DNA from 3 places in the Citrobacter amalonaticus genome. Region 2 is predicted to be linked to each of the others. Evidence: predicted binding sites of a transcription regulator. Region 2 holds the regulator's gene; each other region holds the start of a gene.

Region 1 (6,048 bases), 1.2 Mb from region 2:
GGCTCTTCCTGAATTCGCATGGCTTTACCCATCATTTCCAGTTGATTGAGCATGGCGTCGATCATCGGCTGCGGCGTATGCAATGTATGGCTAATTTGCGCGGCCTCCATGCGCCCCCGCAGGGCCAGTAAATCGCGAACCTGGATTAGCGAAGCCATCGTGACACCTTAGTGGCAATCGCCGGTGGTTGTACTGGCGCAGCAGTCGCTGGCGTTTTTCCGCGTGGCCAGCAGATTGACATCCACCCGGCTACGCGCCCGACGTAGCAGTCCCAGCACCACAACGTTAAACAGGATCACGGCCAGGATGCAGACCAGACTGTAGCGTGGATGCTCACTGTAGCTGGCAACCTGGTAGAACAGGGTTGACAACGAGTAGGCAATGTTCAGGCCCCACAGAATGGAGAAGCCCATCCAGCCGCGGCTCGATTCACGGGCAATTGCCCCCATTACCGAGATGCACGGAACGTACAGCAGGACGAAAATCAGGTAACTGTAGGCAGCCGCCGCGCTGCCAAATTTCGCATCCATGACGCCCATAGCGCCGGTCGCCATTTCTCCGTCGCCTTTGCTGGCTTCAATAGGGTTCGCCAGTACGCTCAGGCTGAAGGTGTCTTTCAGGCTCTGCCAGGTTTCATCCAGCGCGCTCAGCAACTCATCGCCAAGATGAAATTCAGCCGGATTAAATTCCTCATCCTGAATGTTTTCTGCGGTATAGAGCGTGTTGAGCGTACCAACCACTACTTCTTTCGCCATCGCGCCCGTGAACAGCCCGACCGTTGCCTGCCAGTTGTCTTCGTGAACGCCAATCGGTTTGAAGATGGGGGTGATGACGCGACTGACGGAGGCCAGCGCCGAATCGTTGATGTTATCGACAATCTTGCCGCTGAGCGAAAAGCTGTTAAACGCGCTCAGGAAGATGCTGACAATGACGATCACTTTACCGGCGCGCAGCACAAATCCTTTCAGCCGCTGCCAGGTCTGGATGATCAGGCTCTTGATATGCGGGACGTGATAAACCGGAAGCTCCATAACAAACGGAGAGGCTTCGCCACGCATGATCGTGTGTTTGAGCATCAGACCGGTCAGTACTGCCATCACAATGCCCAGCACATACAGGGAGAACACCGCCAGCGCGCCGTTCTGCCCGAAGAAAGCCGCAGCAAACACGGCGAAAATCGCCAGTCGCGCCCCACAGGACATGAACGGTGCCATCATGATGGTCATCAGACGCTCGCGTGGCGCATCCAGGGTACGGGCCCCCATCACCGACGGTACGTTGCAGCCAAAGCCGACAATCAGCGGGACGAATGATTTGCCCGGCAGTCCCAGCGCCTGCATCAGACGGTCCATCACAAACGCTGCGCGCGCCATGTAACCGGAGTCTTCGAGGAACGAGAGGAACAGGTACATCATGCCGATCTGCGGAACCAGCGGCAGAACAGTGTTAATCCCGCCGCCAAGCCCTTGTGCGAGGAAGATGGTCAGCCAGTCCGGGAAGTTAAGGGTATAGCCGATCCACTGGATACCGTGAATAAAGATCGCCACAGAGCCAGCATCAAAAATCGGGGCCAGCGCGCCGCCAATGTTAATGGCGAGCAGGAACATCAGGTACATCACAAACAGGAAGATCGGCAGACCGAGAAAACGGTTGAGGATGATTTTATCCACCGCTGTTGTAAAGCGGCTGGGCTCTGCCGTCAGGGTGTTGCTCACCACGTCGCAGATCGCCGCAATGCACTGGTAACGCGCATCGGCGATATGCAGTGCCGGATCGTCCATCTCGTCGCTCAGATGCGCCAGTGAAATCTCCAGCTGCGCAGCGGCGTCACCAGCGTATGCCCGGCTGTAGATATCCCCTTCCAGCATTTGCAGGCCGAGCCAGCGGCGTTGTTGTACCGGCATTTCTTTTGCCATTGCGTTTGCCAGTTTATCGGCCTCACGCAGCAGCGGCTGGGCGTAATGCACCAGTTCGACGTTTTCATTCTTGCTGTGGCGGTCAATCGCCAGCTTCAGCGCTTCGATACCGCGTCCACGAGTGGAAACCAGCGGGACGACCGGGCAGCCAAGGCGGGTTGAAAGGGCGTCGATATCAATACGGATTTTCTGTTTTTCCGCAATGTCGAGCATGTTGAGCGCGACAATGCACGGAATGCCCAGCTCAAGCAGTTGCAGCGTCAGATAGAGGTTACGCTCAAGATTTGAGGCATCTACCACGTTAATTAACAGGTCGGCGTCGCCGCTCAGAATATAGTGGCAGGCAATCTGCTCATCCAGAGAGGTTTGCGAAGAGATGGTAGTGAGCGAATACGTGCCGGGCAGATCGACCAGCGTGACCTGATGATCCGTGGTCGTGAATTGTCCCTCTTTACGTTCTACGGTGACCCCGGCCCAGTTGCCTACGCGCTGGCGCGCACCGGTCAGTTGGTTAAATAGGGTCGTCTTGCCGGAATTTGGATTACCAATTAAACCAATGGTTAATTTTTTCATCGTTATTGACTCACTGTATTAACAGGAAACCGCTTCCACTTCTAATAATGCCAGGTCTTTTTTACGCAATACCAGACTAACGCGACGCGTTTCAATATGAACAGGATCGCCTAAGGGGGCGACGCGCACCACGTTAAATGAGGAACCCGGGAGCATGCCGAGGGAAAGCAGTTTCTGACGGTATGCAGGACTTATTTCACGGGCAAAACCGGTAATTTTCCACGCAGTATCTGGAGTAAATTGCATAAGAGCCTACTTATTTCTCGCTAACTGGATGTTTACCTCATGGGGCAAAGGGGCGCGGCATGAGACCAGATGATTAGCCAACGAAGGAAAGACTAAATATTCTACAATACAATGATAATGAGAATGGTTTTTATCTTCAACCGATTAAATGTGACGGAATGTTGGTTTGAATAATAATCTGCGTCATTTTTGATATGGCTCAAAAATAATAACCAGCAGGTAAAATGATTTGAATTCTTAATAAATTAACGTTGTTAATGTTTAATTAAGGTTTCATCTGTTAATGGCGTGATAAATATAACGTGATGGAGAAGATGAATGCGTTAACGGGCCGGATAGGGCGATTCCGCCGCCATCCGGCACATGATCCAAACTTAACGTTTTTTACCCATTGCTGCCGCCAGCGCATCCATCATCGCGCTGTTGCCGGCGGGTTGCGCTTCACGAGTACGTGGTTTTGCCGCTTTCGCTGCCGGACGGTCATTGCCGCCGCCGCGACGGGCATTGGTTTCACCCGGCTGTTCGTCCAGGCGCATTGTCAGGGCAATACGCTTACGCTGTAGGTCAACTTCCAGCACTTTCACCTTCACGATGTCACCTGCTTTCACCACCGTGTGTGGATCGTCGACAAACTTGTTCGACAGCGATGAGATGTGGACCAGTCCATCCTGGTGAACGCCGATATCCACAAACGCGCCAAAGTTGGTGACGTTGGTGACGGCGCCCTCGAGAATCATCCCCGGCAGCAGATCGTTCATGGTTTCAACGCCATCGGCAAACTGCGCGGTTTTGAACTCCGGACGCGGATCGCGACCCGGTTTCTCCAGCTCTTTGATGATGTCGCTGACGGTCGGGACACCAAACTTGTCGTCGGTGAAATCGACGGCTTTCAGATTGCGCAGTTCGCTGCTGTTGCCCATCAGGTCTTTCAGCGCCTGTTGGGTTACCGCCAGAATACGTTCCACGACCGGATAGGCTTCCGGGTGAACGGTGGAAGCATCCAGCGGGTTATCACCGTGGTTAATACGCAGGAAGCCTGCGCACTGTTCGAAGGCTTTCGGCCCCAGACGGCTGACTTTCAGCAGTTGCTGACGATTCTGGAACTGCCCGTTCTCATCGCGCCAGGCCACGATATTCTGCGCCATCATGCGGGTCAGACCGGCTACACGGGTTAACAGCGGAACCGATGCCGTGTTCAAATCAACGCCGACGGCGTTCACACAGTCTTCCACCACCGCATCCAGCTTACGGGCTAACTGTGTCTGGCTGACGTCATGCTGATACTGACCGACGCCGATCGATTTCGGATCGATTTTCACCAGCTCAGCGAGCGGATCCTGCAGACGGCGCGCAATGGAGACCGCGCCGCGCAGTGAAACGTCGAGATCCGGGAACTCCTGGGCCGCCAGTTCTGACGCGGAATAGACTGACGCTCCGGCTTCGCTGACAATCACTTTTTGCGCCGTCACTTTCGGGAACTGTTTCTGTACGTCGAGGAAGAAGCGTTCGGTTTCACGCGAGGCGGTGCCGTTACCAATCGCCACCAGTTCCACATTGTACTTTTCACACAGCGCAGCCACCACTACGGCAGCTTTCGCCGCCTGACCGGTGTGAGGATAGATGGTATCGGTGGCGACCAGCTTACCGGTGCCATCCACCACGGCGACTTTTACCCCGGTACGCAGACCCGGATCGAGACCCATGGTGGCGCGCAGACCCGCCGGTGCCGCCATCAGCAGGTCGTGCAGGTTGCGGGCGAATACGTTGATCGCTTCGTCTTCCGCGCGCTCGCGGACGGTCCCCATCAGTTCGGTTTCGAGGTGCATCAGCACCTTGATACGCCACGTCCAGCTCACCACGCCTTTGCGCCAGCTGTCTGCCGGTGCGTTGTTCAGACGCAGGCCGAGGTGATCCATAATGATTTGCTCGCAGTGGCTCTCTTTCGGCGGCTCATCGAACTGCGGATCGGCATTCAGCGAAAGCTGCAACACGCCTTCATTCCGGCCACGGAACATCGCCAGCGCACGGTGAGAAGGCACGGAGGCGATCGGCTCGTGATGATCGAAATAGTCGCGGAATTTTGCGCCTTCCTCTTCTTTGCCGTTGACTACGCTGGCAACCAGATGAGCATTTTTCCACAGATAATCACGTACCTTCGCCAGCAGCGCAGCGTCTTCGGCAAAGCGTTCCATCAGGATATAGCGTGCACCATCAAGCGCGGCTTTGCTGTCGGCAACCCCTTTCTCTGCATCGATATATTTCGCCGCTTCGGTGTCCGGATCGTGTGACGGGTCGTTCCACAACAGGTCGGCCAGTGGCTCCAGACCGGCTTCAATCGCTATCTGTCCGCGGGTGCGGCGTTTGGGTTTATACGGGAGGTAAAGGTCTTCGAGTTCGGTCTTACTTAACGTGCCGTTGATGGCATTAGCCAGATCATCGGTCAGTTTGCCTTGCTCGGAAATGGACTTGAGAATGGCCTGACGGCGCTCTTCCAGTTCACGCAAATAGCCCAGTCGGGTCTCCAGATTACGCAGTTGCGTATCATCCAGGCCGCCGGTGATTTCCTTACGGTAACGTGCGATAAACGGCACGGTGTTCCCTTCGTCAAGCAGGCGAACGGCAGCGGTGACCTGGTCGGCCCGGGCCTGAATTTCACCCGCAATAATGCGGCAGAAAGAATCATTCATCATGGATTGGCTTCATCTACTGAGTAAAAAATCAGGGAACAGTTATACGGATTGATGGGCAAAAACGCCAGCCATAGCGCGGGGCTTCGGATTGTTCCTGCTCATTTTACGTATTCGATCGCATTCACGTACCAGCTTGCTTCCCCGCCAGGCGTGTTGACCACCGCGAGATCGCCGACCTCTTTTTTCAGCAGCGCGCGCGCCATCGGCGAGTCGATGGAGATGTAATCTTTGCGGCCGAAAATTTCATCGTAGCCGACAATCCGAAAGCGACGGGTGTCGCCATCGTCATTTTCGATCTCGACCCAGGCGCCGAAAAACACTTTGCCTTCCTGCTGCGGGGAGTAATCGACGATCTTCAAATTCTCCAGGCATTTGGTCAGGTAGCGGACGCGTCGGTCGATCTCACGTAGCCGCTTTTTATTATACTGGTAGTCGGCATTCTCGCTGCGGTCACCCAGACTCGCCGCCCAGGTCACCTTCTTGGTGACTTCCGGGCGTTCTTCACGCCAGAGGTAATTGAGCTCGCTTTTGAGTTTTTCGTACCCTTCCCGGGTGATCAGAGGCGTTTTCATCTTGTTGATTACCTTTAAGTCTGTGACGAAGCGCACAATTCGTATTACGTC
Region 2 (6,048 bases):
CGGTTGATGCGTTGAATGAGCTGGCGGAATCCCGAGAGATGAGCCGCAGTGAACTGATCGAAGAGATATTGATGGCCCAACTGGCGGCACTACGCGGCCAGGATCTTGCCTGAAATCATCCCATTTCCCACTTTCATGTAGCATGGAGTGCACTCGTATGCGTTTGCTATTTCCGCATACCTGACTGTTCTGCTATGATTGCCCTTATCTGTGGGCAATTCGCCACCACCATTTCAATAAGTTTCAAGAGGTTACTTTACTCATGGCAATCACTGGCATCTTTTTCGGCAGCGACACCGGGAACACCGAAAATATCGCAAAAATGATTCAAAAACAGCTTGGTAAAGACGTTGCCGATGTGCATGACATTGCAAAAAGCAGCAAAGAAGATCTCGAAGGCTACGACATTCTGCTGCTTGGCATTCCAACCTGGTACTACGGTGAAGCGCAGTGCGACTGGGATGACTTCTTCCCTACCCTCGAAGACATTGATTTTAACGGCAAACTGGTCGCACTGTTCGGCTGCGGCGATCAGGAAGATTATGCAGAATACTTCTGCGACGCGTTAGGCACGATCCGCGATATCATTGAGCCGCGCGGTGCAACTATCGTGGGTCACTGGCCGACCGCAGGCTATCATTTTGAAGCCTCCAAAGGTCTGGCGGATGACGACCATTTTGTCGGTCTGGCGATTGACGAAGACCGTCAGCCGGAACTGACCGCCGAGCGCGTGGAAAAATGGGTGAAGCAGATTTCTGAAGAACTGCACCTCGACGAGATCATCAACGCCTGATGTACGGCGGCGCAGACAATGTTTGCGCCGCATCAATAGACAGAACCAATCAAAATAATTGCTACAAATTTGTAACTTTCTTGCCCATCCCTGTACAATGTGCGGGAGTTTTTAGGTGGCGCTCTCATTTCCAGGCAATACCGACTATTTATTAACATTTGCCAGAGGCTTGCAGTTTTCATTTAGACACGGCAGTCCTATAATGAAACGCATTATCTCGAGTGCAATTTCTGTCACTTCTTGTATGAAGTGAATCGTTTAGCAACAGGACAGATTCCGCATGACTGACAACAATACCGCATTAAAGAAGGCTGGCCTGAAAGTAACGCTTCCTCGTTTAAAGATTCTGGAAGTTCTTCAGGAACCGGAAAACCATCACGTCAGTGCGGAAGATTTATATAAACGACTGATCGACATGGGTGAAGAAATTGGTCTGGCGACCGTGTATCGCGTGCTGAACCAGTTTGATGACGCCGGGATCGTAACCCGCCACAATTTTGAAGGCGGCAAATCCGTTTTTGAGCTGACCCAGCAGCATCATCACGATCACCTTATTTGCCTCGATTGCGGCAAAGTGATCGAATTCAGTGATGATTCTATTGAAGCACGCCAGCGTGAGATCGCAGCAAAACATGGCATTCGTCTGACGAACCATAGCCTTTATCTGTACGGCCACTGCGCTGAAGGCGATTGCCGCGAAGACGAACACGCGCACGACGCGAAATAATTTGCACTATTCTGAAAAGCCAACCTGTCGGTTGGCTTTTTTTATGCGCGCCATTCGCCACTCTGCGCTTTCTTCTGACAGCATGTTGCTTTAATGTAAAATCTCCCCCTGCCTTGTCCGGAGAATCGAAATGGAACTTCGCCAGCTACGTTATTTTGTCCGTATTGTGGAAACCGGCAGTATGGGCAGCGCGGCGCTCGATCTCGACATCGGCGTCTCCGCGCTCAGCCAGCAGATGACGCGGCTGGAAAACGAACTCGCCATTCGTCTGTTGCAGCGAACCTCGCGTGGCGTAACGCCAACCCGCCGGTCTGGCCTTTTACTCGCAGGCACAGCTGGCGTTGCGTCATGCTGATGATGCTATTCTGGCCGCGCGCGATGCGCGTCTGTCCGGACACGTCAGCGTCGGTATGGCCCCCAGCACGGCCTCCGTCCTGGGAATGCCGTTTATTCATGCCATGCGGGAACATTACGCCGACGTTCGCCTGCATGTGGTGGAAAGCCTGTCGGGTAATCTGGAACGGATGATCAACACCCGTCAGATTGATCTGGCCGTTGTTTTTCAGAAAGAGAAGATCCTGCGCTGGAGCGCCAGGCCGGTTCTCGAAGAGCGACTTTTTCTGATTGGCACGCATGACCTGCTGGCGGCGATTCCGGATGACACCATAACCCCTGCTCAACTGGCGAATATTCCCCTGATCATGCCAAGCCTGGGCCACGGACTGCGCGGCCGACTGGAGGCCATTTGTCAGGAACACGGACTGAAGGTGGATATCGCCACGGAAATTGATGGCCTGACGTTACTGATGCGCGCCGTTCGCAGCGGACTTGGCGCCACGTTGCAACCAGGTGCTGCCATTTCGCATCTTGAGAGGGAAGCGCTGAGAGTGATTGGCGTCCATAATCCCATACTCAGCCGCCCTAATTTTCTGGTCAGTCTGTCTGACGATGAACTCACCCCCGCCGGTCTTGCAGCCCGCGTGATACTCACAAAAGTGATGCGTGAACTTGTGGAAACCGGCAGTTGGCCGGGTGCGACCCTTTACGCTCACTAAACAGGTCTTTAGCTTCCCGCCATAGCGCCCATACAACCTGTACGTATACATTTCAATTACAAATTTAACAAATAGTTAAATGGTAATGGAGTAGACGATGGTTGATGTACTGGTGATTGGCGGTGGTAATGCCGCGTTATGTGCCGCCTTAACCGCCCGTGAGGCAGGAGCTTCCGTGTTGCTGTTAGAGGCCGCGCCCCGGGAATGGCGCGGCGGCAACTCCCAACACACGCGCAATTTACGCTGTATGCACGATGCGCCACAGGATGTGCTGGTTGAGAGTTATCCCGAAGAGGAGTTCTGGCAGGATCTCTGGCGTGTCACCGAAGGCAATACCAATGAAGCGTTGGCGCGCCTGGTGATCCGTACCTCTTCACAGTGTCGCGACTGGATGCGCCAGCATGGTGTCAATTTTCAGCCCCCACTCTCTGGTGCGCTGCACGTCGCGCGTACCAATGCCTTTTTCATGGGCGGCGGTAAAGCCCTCGTGAACGCTTATTACCGCAGCGCAGAAAAGCTGGGGGTACAGATTCGCTACAACACGCCGGTGCAGGCGCTTGAATTGCATCATGGCGATTTCGTCGCAGCCCTGGCAGGTCACGAGCGCATTGAGGCAAAAGCCTGCGTACTCGCCGCCGGTGGATTTGAATCCAATCGCGAATGGCTGCGTGACGCCTGGGGAGAGAACGCACGCGGCGAATGGCCAGCCGATAACTTCCTCATTCGCGGCACCCGCTTTAATCAGGGCGTCTTGCTCAAATTTATGATCGACGCCGGGGCTGACATCATCGGCGATCCATCCCAGTCCCACTGTGTGGCGATTGATGCCCGGGCCCCGCTGTATGATGGCGGCATTTGCACGCGCGTGGATTGCGTCTCACTTGGCGTGGTAGTCAACCGGGATGCGGAACGCTTTTACGATGAAGGCGAAGATTTCTGGCCGAAACGTTATGCCATCTGGGGGCGTCTGGTTGCCCACCAGCCAGGGCAGATTGGCTACTCCATCATCGACAGCAAAGCGATCGGCCACTTTATGCCGCCAGTTTTCCCCGGCGCACAGGCCAATACGCTGGATGAACTGGCCCGCCAGCTAGGGCTGGATCCCGAACGCTTTACCCATACCGTGGAGCACTACAACCAGTCCTGTCAGCCGGGTCAGTTTGATCACACGACGCTGGACGACTGCGCAACGCTGGGCCTGACGCCACCGAAAACCCACTGGGCGCGCCCCATTGATACACCTCCCTACTACGGCTATGCCCTGCGACCAGGGATCACCTTTACCTATCTGGGACTGAAAGTGAATGAACATGCTGCGGTCCATTTTGCAGGCGTCCCCAGCCGTAACCTGTTCGTTGCCGGTGAGATGATGGCAGGCAACGTACTGGGCAAGGGCTATACCGCCGGTGTCGGCATGTCCATCGGCACCACGTTTGGTCGCATCGCAGGTAAAGAAGCCGCGCAGGCAGCACGTAAGGAGGCGCATCATGAAGCAGCTTGAAAAACTGATCATCGAAGCCAAAATCCTCACCGAGCCAGAGGCTGAAGTCGAGCGGGTGATGCAGGTGTGTAACGCCTGTCGCTATTGCGAAGGGTTTTGCGCCGTGTTCCCGGCGATGACTCAACGACTGGAATTTGGCAAAGCCGACATTAATTATCTGGCAAACCTGTGCCATAACTGCGGCGCCTGCCTGCACGCCTGCCAGTATGCACCGCCGCATGAGTTTGCGATCAACGTACCGAAAGCGATGGCGGAAGTGCGTCTGGAAACGTATCAACACTACGCACAACCGGCGGCCTTCGGGGCGCTGTATCGCCGGGCTGGCGTCACCGTGACGCTGGCGCTGGTCTTTGGTCTGATCCTCTTTTTACTCCTCGCGATGGGGCTGAAGGGATCGCTGCTCCACCCGCCGTTGGCCGGTGATTTCTACCAAATTTTCCCGCACAACCTGCTGGCATGGATGTTTGGCTCGGTTTTCATGCTGGCGATCGGTTTACTGATGGCAGGGGTGATCCGCTTCTGGCGCGAGATCTCTCCCGTCGGGCCGCGTCCGGCGGAAATAGCCGAAGCCTCACACAATGTGCTGACGCTGAAATACCTCGACGGTGGACATGGCAAAGGCTGCAACGACGCGGACGATGCTTTCACGTTGATGCGTCGTCGTTTCCACCATTTCACCTTCTACGGCTTTATGCTCTGTTTCGCCGCGACCGTGGTGGCGACCGGTTATCACTATTTCGCCGGATGGGAAGCCCCCTACCCGTTCTTCAGCGCGCCGGTCATGCTTGGCACGCTCGGAGGAATCGGTTTAATTGTCGGCCCGACAGGCCTGCTGTGGTTAAACCTTAAGCGCTCGCCACTGCATGGCGACGCGCGACAGAAACCGATGGATCGCGGCTTTATTTTACTGCTGCTCCTGACCAGCCTGACCGGTTTAGGTCTGCTGGCGGGAAGAGACACCTCATGGATGGGGATCCTGCTTGCCCTCCATCTTGGCGTGGTCATGGCACTTTTTTTGACCATCCCATACGGAAAATTTGCCCACGGATTTTACCGCTGCGCGTCTTTACTCAAATGGGCGATTGAGAAGCGACGTGGAAAACAGGCGGGGGTCGCAGGCGACTGACCCGCACACTCTTACCTCTATACATAATTATGATAAGACAGTGGAGCAACCTCAATGACTCAACAACCATCGCGCGCCGGCACGTTCGGCGCAATACTGCGTGTGACCAGCGGTAATTTTCTCGAACAGTTCGATTTTTTTCTGTTTGGTTTTTACGCCACCTATATTGCAAAGACGTTTTTTCCCGCCGAAAGTGAGTTCGCTGGCCTCATGCTGACCTTTGCCGTTTTTGGCTCCGGTTTTTTAATGCGCCCCATTGGGGCAGTTGTACTGGGGGCGTATATTGACCGGATTGGCCGACGGAAGGGGTTGATGGTCACCCTGGCGATTATGGGTTGCGGCACGCTGCTCATCGCCCTCGTTCCGGGTTATCAGACTATCGGCCTGCTGGCTCCCGTGCTGGTCCTGGTGGGACGTCTGCTACAGGGATTTTCTGCCGGCGTCGAACTGGGTGGCGTCTCTGTTTATCTTTCTGAGATCGCCACGCCAGGCAATAAAGGCTTTTACACCAGTTGGCAATCGGCCAGCCAGCAGGTGGCGATCGTGGTCGCCGCGCTGATCGGTTACGGTCTGAATGCCACGCTGGGACACGATGAAATCTCCGAATGGGGTTGGCGAATCCCGTTCTTCATTGGCTGTATGATTATTCCGCTGATTTTTGTTCTTCGACGTTCGCTACAGGAAACGGAAGCCTTTTTACAACGTAAACACCGCCCCGACACCCGGGAAATTTTTACCACCATTGCTAAAAACTGGCGCATTATCACCGCGGGTACCCTGCTGGTGGCGATGACGACCACGACCTTTTATTTTATTACCGTTTATACCCCCACTTACGGGAGAACG
Region 3 (6,048 bases), 520 kb from region 2:
GGCACGCAGATCCCGCTGGATAACAACGGCCAGTTGATTCTGAATAACAAAGCGTAAAAAAAGCGGTACTCTGCAAGTTAGCCCCTCATTCGCTCAGGCTGAGGGGCTTTTTTTATCAGAAGGTTAAGGCGTAGTTCAGACCAAAGGTACGACCCCGGCCCTTATATTCGTACAGCGATGGGCTGCCATAGGTTGGGCTGTACAGCAATGGTGCGCGCTGTCCCCACAGGGTGGTGTAATCTTCATCCAGCAGGTTTTCAATGCTAAAGGTCAGTTTGCCCAGCGGGAGTTGATAGCTGCCGATAAAGTCCACGGTGTTATAGCCATCCAGCTTGTTGCCGCTGGCATCGGTGAGATCAAACGATTGTTGGGTCTGAACCCGTAGCGACCACGGCTCGGGCGCCCAGCCGACCCAGGCGGTGGCTTTGGACGGCGATGCCAGCGTCACGTCCCATTTTTCCCATTTCCCGTTCTGTTTTACTTCGGATTTCAGGACGTTAAAGTTCGCACCCAGACTCCAGTCGCTGTCAGGAATGAAGTAATCCGCCGCGCCTTCCACGCCATAAATCCGGCGATCGTCAGGTTCCACGCGGATCGTCATATCGCTGCGGTTAATCACAATCGACTTATCGGACGTCGAATAGTACGCCGCCAGTTGGGTACGCAGATTATCGCCGGTATAGCGCCAGCCCAGCTCATACGAATTGACCTTGATTCCTTCCAGACGCGAATCCGCCACGTTTACGCTGCGCTGGAGCTGGTAATGATCGCCCACCAACTGGTAAGTGCCGTTGCCGTAGTATTTTCCGGGATCCGGCAGTTCAACGCCCTGAGAGAAGTTAAACCATGCCTGTTGGCGTTCGGTGAGATGCGCCAGGAGCCCGGCATTGAACAAGAAGTTGTCGTAATCGGTTTTGCCGCCAGGAATGACATCGGCAGAACTCGCTAAACCGTTGGCAATACCCTGTTGCTGCGCGTAACCCACGAAATCATCAACCCGGTTTTCCGTCCACTGATAGCGCACGCCACCGCTCAGGGTGAAGATGTCGTTAATGTCATAACTGCTTTGCAGGAACGGGGCGAAGTTGGTAATGCTGTAGCCGGGATAACGTCCGGTCGTATAGGCCGTGCGATTGTCCATCCCGCCTGACGGCACAGACCAGGCCAGATCGAAGAACTTCTGATTGGAGTCGAAGGTTTCATGATCCGCATCGACGCCCCACGTCAGCTCCCAGTTATCCATCAGCTGGCTGTTGAGGGTGATTTTGGCGCCGAACTGGTCGGTATCCTGCTGCGAAGCCGAGAAGCTGGTCACCTGACCTTTGCTGAGCGTCGGGAAGGGGTAGAACTTCAGCGACTCATCGCGGTAATAGATCTGGCTGACCAGATTCTGGCCGAAGAAGTCCGCGTCGGAGTATTGCAGGCTGATCAGATGACGTTCCGTCCCTGGAATACGGTCTGAACTAAGCCCGCTGCGGGTGCTGGCGGTGCCGCTACCGGTAACGGCGGACATGTTTTCGCCCAGGTATAGCCCGTAATCTTCATCGCCCTGACTCTTATAGTATTGGGTGACCAACTGTATCTGGCGGTTGTCATCGATATCGAGGGTGCCGGTTCCCATCACGTCCAGCCGATCGGAGTGCTGCAGACCGGTTTGCGTGTTGTCGAGCATCAGGGCGTCACCGTTACCGTCATACCAGCCGCCAAAGCGCTGATAAGCGACGGACAGTCGGCCAGAAGCGCGATCCGTTCCACCGCTAACTGCCGCAGCAACGCGCTCGTCGTGATCGTTACTGTTGTTAAAGCCGGATTTACTGCCCAGTTCGAGCTCTACCTGGCGATCGGACTGACCCTTTTTGGTGACAATGTTAATTAAGCCGCCGGTACTGCCGCCGCCATACAGCGACGTGGCGCCTGAAATGACCTCAATATGTGCGATGTTAAACGGGTCGATCGCATCCAGTTGGCGGCTGTCGGTACGCGATGAGTTAAGGCGTACGCCGTCGATCAGCACGACAATTGCGCGACCACGCATGTTCATTCCGTAGTTGGTACGCCCCTGGCTGCTAACGTCGATGCCCGGAATCAGTTGCGCCAGCACGTCTTTGAACTCTTTGCCGCCCTGAACCTGTTGCTCAATCTCCTGGCCTTCAATCACCCAAGTGGTCTGTGCCATCTCGGCGACGGTTTTCTGGCTACGGTTGGCGCTGACGATGAGGTTTTCTTCTTCTGTCTGCGCCGCCGCAGCGGGCAGAGTCAGGGCTAACAGGATCGGGTTGAGGACCCAAAGACGCTTATTCATTCGCATTCCTTTCTGAAAATATCTGTGCAGGTGAAGGGATTTAACCGGTCGTAGCCGGCTGTTACATTGTGAAATAGATGTAAAATCAAATGCGAATATTGCTGATAATAATTGCTATTATCAATAGATTTTTGCAAAAAAATGAATCTAACTAAATGATAACATTAATAATTGTGCGGGAATTGTGGTGCAGAAGAACCGGGAAACAAGGTTCCCGGTCAGAGAAAACGATCAGGCCTTAAGCAATTCAGGCCACAGACGCAGAGTGGTGTGAGTGATTTGCATCAGCTTGTCGAAACTGGCCCCTTCACGAGCGCTGATAGACATGCCCTGCAAAATACAGCTCAGATACTCGGCAAGGTTTTGCACATTGCAGTGCGCGGGGATCTCGCCGCGCTCCTGCCGCTGACGCAGAAATTGCGTCAGGGTCTGTTCCTGCATCGCATGACGCGATTTCACGGTATGTGCAATGTCGCGTGATGCGGCGGCAAGCGTCGCGGAAGTGTTGATCATAAAGCAGCCAGCGGGGGTGTCCTTGCTGGTGAAACAGGTTGCCACCGCGGTGAAGTAGTCCTCCAGCGCCGCCTCAACGCTTTTCTCCTCACAGAACAACTGCGCTTCATGTTTTGCCGCGAAGCGGGCGATGTATCTGTCCAGCACCGCGCGGAACAGTCCCTCTTTATTGGTGAATTCCGCATACAGCGTTGGCGCTTTCGCACCCGTCGCTTCAACAAGGTCAGAAAGCGATGTTGCCTCATAACCGTGCTGCCAGAAGAGTGTCATGGCCTTATCAAGCGCGGCTTCCCTGTCGAACACTTTTGGTCGGCCACGGCTTTTTTTAACACAACTTGTCGATTCAGTTGTCATGGTGCCGTCGTACCTTAATGGGTTTAGTGAACAACCATTATAAAAATAAACCCGCACAGGCTCCAGCGCATTCGCGAGAAAAAAATTTTCAGCTTAGTTGTATGAAAGATAAGCGCTTTTGATTTTATATAACGATCGTTATAAAAAATGGGTTGACGTGTGACCTGGATCACATCTATCATTTACCTATCGATCGTTAAGTAAATGCTTACGACGCCCAATCATCTGCAAAAGGTCACTATTATGAAAAACGTAAAAACCCTCATCGCTGCTGCTGTTCTGAGTTCACTGTCATTCGCAAGCTTCGCAGCTGTAGAAGTTCAGTCCACGCCTGCAGGTCAGCAAAAAGTCGGCACCATCTCTGCGAACGCAGGGACTAACCTGAGTTCACTGCAGGACGAACTGGCGCAGAAAGCGGATGCTATGGGTGCGAAATCGTTCCGCATTACTTCAGTGACGGGTCCGAACAACCTGCACGGTACCGCGGTCATTTATAAATAAGCATTAACCCCTCATTGATGCCTGCTGCTGCAAAATAACGCGACATAAAAAAAGCCCCGCTGAATGTATTTCAGCGGGGCTTTTTCATGTCCGGAATCGTTACATCGACTGCTGATCCACCTCGTGATGGCGTCTGACATCGACCGGCATTCCGGAGCGAACGTCCATCACATGCTGCATTACCGCTGCGTCTGTCTGCGCGGAATCTTTAAACGATTGCAGAGTGCTGTTCAGCACGATAGGCAGAATCTGCGGGTCATCATCAATATTCTTCGACAGCGGCTGGTGGACTTCGACCAGACGCGTCCCGTCCGGTTCAACCGAGGCTTTGATCGGGGTATTGATAATATTCACTTTGGTGCCCGGCGTAACCTGTCTGAACAGCGTCTCAATATCGCCATCACGCAGGCGGATACAACCGGAACTGACGCGCATGCCGATACCGAAATCGGCGTTGGTGCCGTGCAGCAGATAGACGCCACCATACGCCGCTAAGCGAATGGCATGGTGTCCCATCGGGTTATCCGGTCCGGCAGGAACCACCGCAGGAAGGTCGATTCCTTGTGCTTTATAACGGGCACGGATATTCGCCGTAGGCGTCCAGGTCGGGTTAGCGCGCTTGTCGGAGACGGTCGTGACCATCGTCGGGGTCAGGGTATCACCGCCCAGTTGGCCAATGCCGATAGGGTAGACGGTGACCGCATTTTTCCCCGGATGGTAGTAGTAGAGACGCAGTTCAGCCAGGTTGATGACAATGCCTTCACGCGGAGCATCCGGTAGCAGCGTCTGCAACGGGATGGTTAACACGCTGCCCGCGCGGGGAACGTAGGGATCCACGCCGGGATTCGCCTGCAACAGCGCGAGAAAACCGACATTATATTTTTTCGCGATGGCTTCCAGTGAACCCCCGTTATTTTCGACAACGTGGTACTTATTTTCTCCGATCAGTTTGCTGCCAGCCGGAGGAAGAGGCCAGGTATTCGCCTGCGCGGGAAGCGCAAGCGTAATGCTGGCGGCGAGCGCAAAAAAGGCCAGCCAGCGGGAGAGTCGCATAGTGTTCATTATCATCACAAATCAAAGGGTTATTATGCCAGAGGAGTCCAATGATAATTATGGCGGGGTGGTATGTCTTTAAATGCAAGGGAAGTGCAAAGAGTTGTAAAGATCGCGGAGCCTTGCCTGATGGCGCTGCGCTCATCAGGCCTACGGCCAGGCATCGATTTGTAGGCCGGATAAGGCGAAGCCGCCATCCGGCACCACGCAATCATGCTACAGCGTTTTCTTCCAGTTGTTGCATAAACTGACGCACCCAGTCCATCCGTGTTTTCCGTTCGGTCAGATCCTGGATGAACTTCAGCCGGGTCGGTCCGTCAAGACGGAAGTGCTGCGGCTGTTTTTGCAACAGGCCAATCAGCCAGCCTGGGTTGACATGGTTCTTCTCGGCAAATTCGATAGTGCCGCCTTTCTCGTTGCCTTCCAGTTTGCGGATACCCAGCTTCTGCGCCTGTTGACGCAAGCGGGCGATATCCAGCAGGGTACGCGCCGGATCGGGCAGCAGACCGAAGCGGTCGATCAGCTCCACTTTAATCTCTTCAAGTTCATTCTCGCTCTTCGCGCTGGCGATACGCTTGTAGAATGACAGGCGGGTATTCACGTCCGGGATGAAATCGTCCGGCAGCAGCGACGGCATACGCAGTTCGACTTCGGTTTGCTGACTGGTGAGATCTTCCAGCGACGGCTCGCGTCCGGCCTTCAGGGCATCGACGGCATTTTCCAGCAGCTCCATATACAGCGAGAAGCCGATGGTTTCCATCGAACCGCTCTGTTCTTCCCCGAGCAGTTCACCCGCGCCGCGGATCTCCAGATCGTGAGTCGCCAGCGCAAAGCCTGCACCCAGGTCTTCCAGCGAGGCAATCGCTTCCAGGCGTTTTTGCGCGTCGGTGGTCATTGCTTTGGGATGCGGTGTCAGCAGCCAGGCATACGCCTGATGGTGTGAGCGTCCCACGCGGCCGCGCAACTGGTGTAACTGCGCCAGACCGAAGTGATCCGCACGCTCGATAATAATTGTGTTGGCGGTCGGGATATCGATCCCGGTTTCGATAATGGTGGTACAGACCAGTACGTTAAAACGCTGATGGTGGAAGTCGTTCATCACGCGTTCCAGTTCGCGTTCGCGCATCTGCCCGTGACCAATGGCAATTCGCGCTTCCGGCACCAGTTCCGCCAGCCTGTCGGCGGCTTTCTGGATGTTCTCGACATCATTATAAAGGTAGTAGACCTGCCCGCCGCGCAGCACTTCACGCAGAATCGCCTCGCGGACCACCAGTGCGTCGTACTCGCGAACAAACGTTTTCACCGCCAGACGGCGCGCTGGCGGC

The links. The regulator Fur, encoded in region 2, represses iron uptake genes when iron is present. The targets are predictions, from matches to a motif close to ATAATAATGAGAACNACTATCAA.
Region 1: a site for Fur is predicted at 2,847-2,869, ahead of feoA (ferrous iron transporter A). Genes of this name have one in related genera too.
Region 3: a site for Fur is predicted at 2,404-2,426, ahead of AL479_RS18985 (TonB-dependent siderophore receptor). Genes of this name have one in related genera too.

What each region holds. Positions count from the first base shown of each region.
Region 1 is NZ_CP014015.2:2,241,050-2,247,097, forward strand. It holds gene feoC ([Fe-S]-dependent transcriptional repressor FeoC) at 1-158, opposite strand, end outside; gene feoB (Fe(2+) transporter permease subunit FeoB) at 168-2,489, opposite strand; gene feoA (ferrous iron transporter A) at 2,508-2,735, opposite strand; gene AL479_RS10730 (Tex family protein) at 3,110-5,425, opposite strand; gene greB (transcription elongation factor GreB) at 5,524-5,997, opposite strand.
Region 2 is NZ_CP014015.2:3,416,413-3,422,460, reverse strand. It holds gene ybfE (LexA regulated protein) at 1-113, shown strand, start outside; gene fldA (flavodoxin FldA) at 263-793, shown strand; gene fur (ferric iron uptake transcriptional regulator) at 1,074-1,520, shown strand; partial or broken gene tcuR (tricarballylate utilization LysR family transcriptional regulator TcuR) at 1,651-2,575, shown strand; gene tcuA (FAD-dependent tricarballylate dehydrogenase TcuA) at 2,673-4,076, shown strand; gene tcuB (tricarballylate utilization 4Fe-4S protein TcuB) at 4,063-5,202, shown strand; gene tcuC (tricarballylate/proton symporter TcuC) at 5,257-6,048, shown strand, end outside.
Region 3 is NZ_CP014015.2:3,934,257-3,940,304, forward strand. It holds gene AL479_RS18980 (glycine zipper 2TM domain-containing protein) at 1-57, shown strand, start outside; gene AL479_RS18985 (TonB-dependent siderophore receptor) at 116-2,302, opposite strand; gene comR (TetR family copper-responsive transcriptional repressor ComR) at 2,534-3,169, opposite strand; gene bhsA (multiple stress resistance protein BhsA) at 3,413-3,670, shown strand; gene ldtC (L,D-transpeptidase LdtC) at 3,770-4,735, opposite strand; gene mfd (transcription-repair coupling factor) at 4,935-6,048, opposite strand, start outside.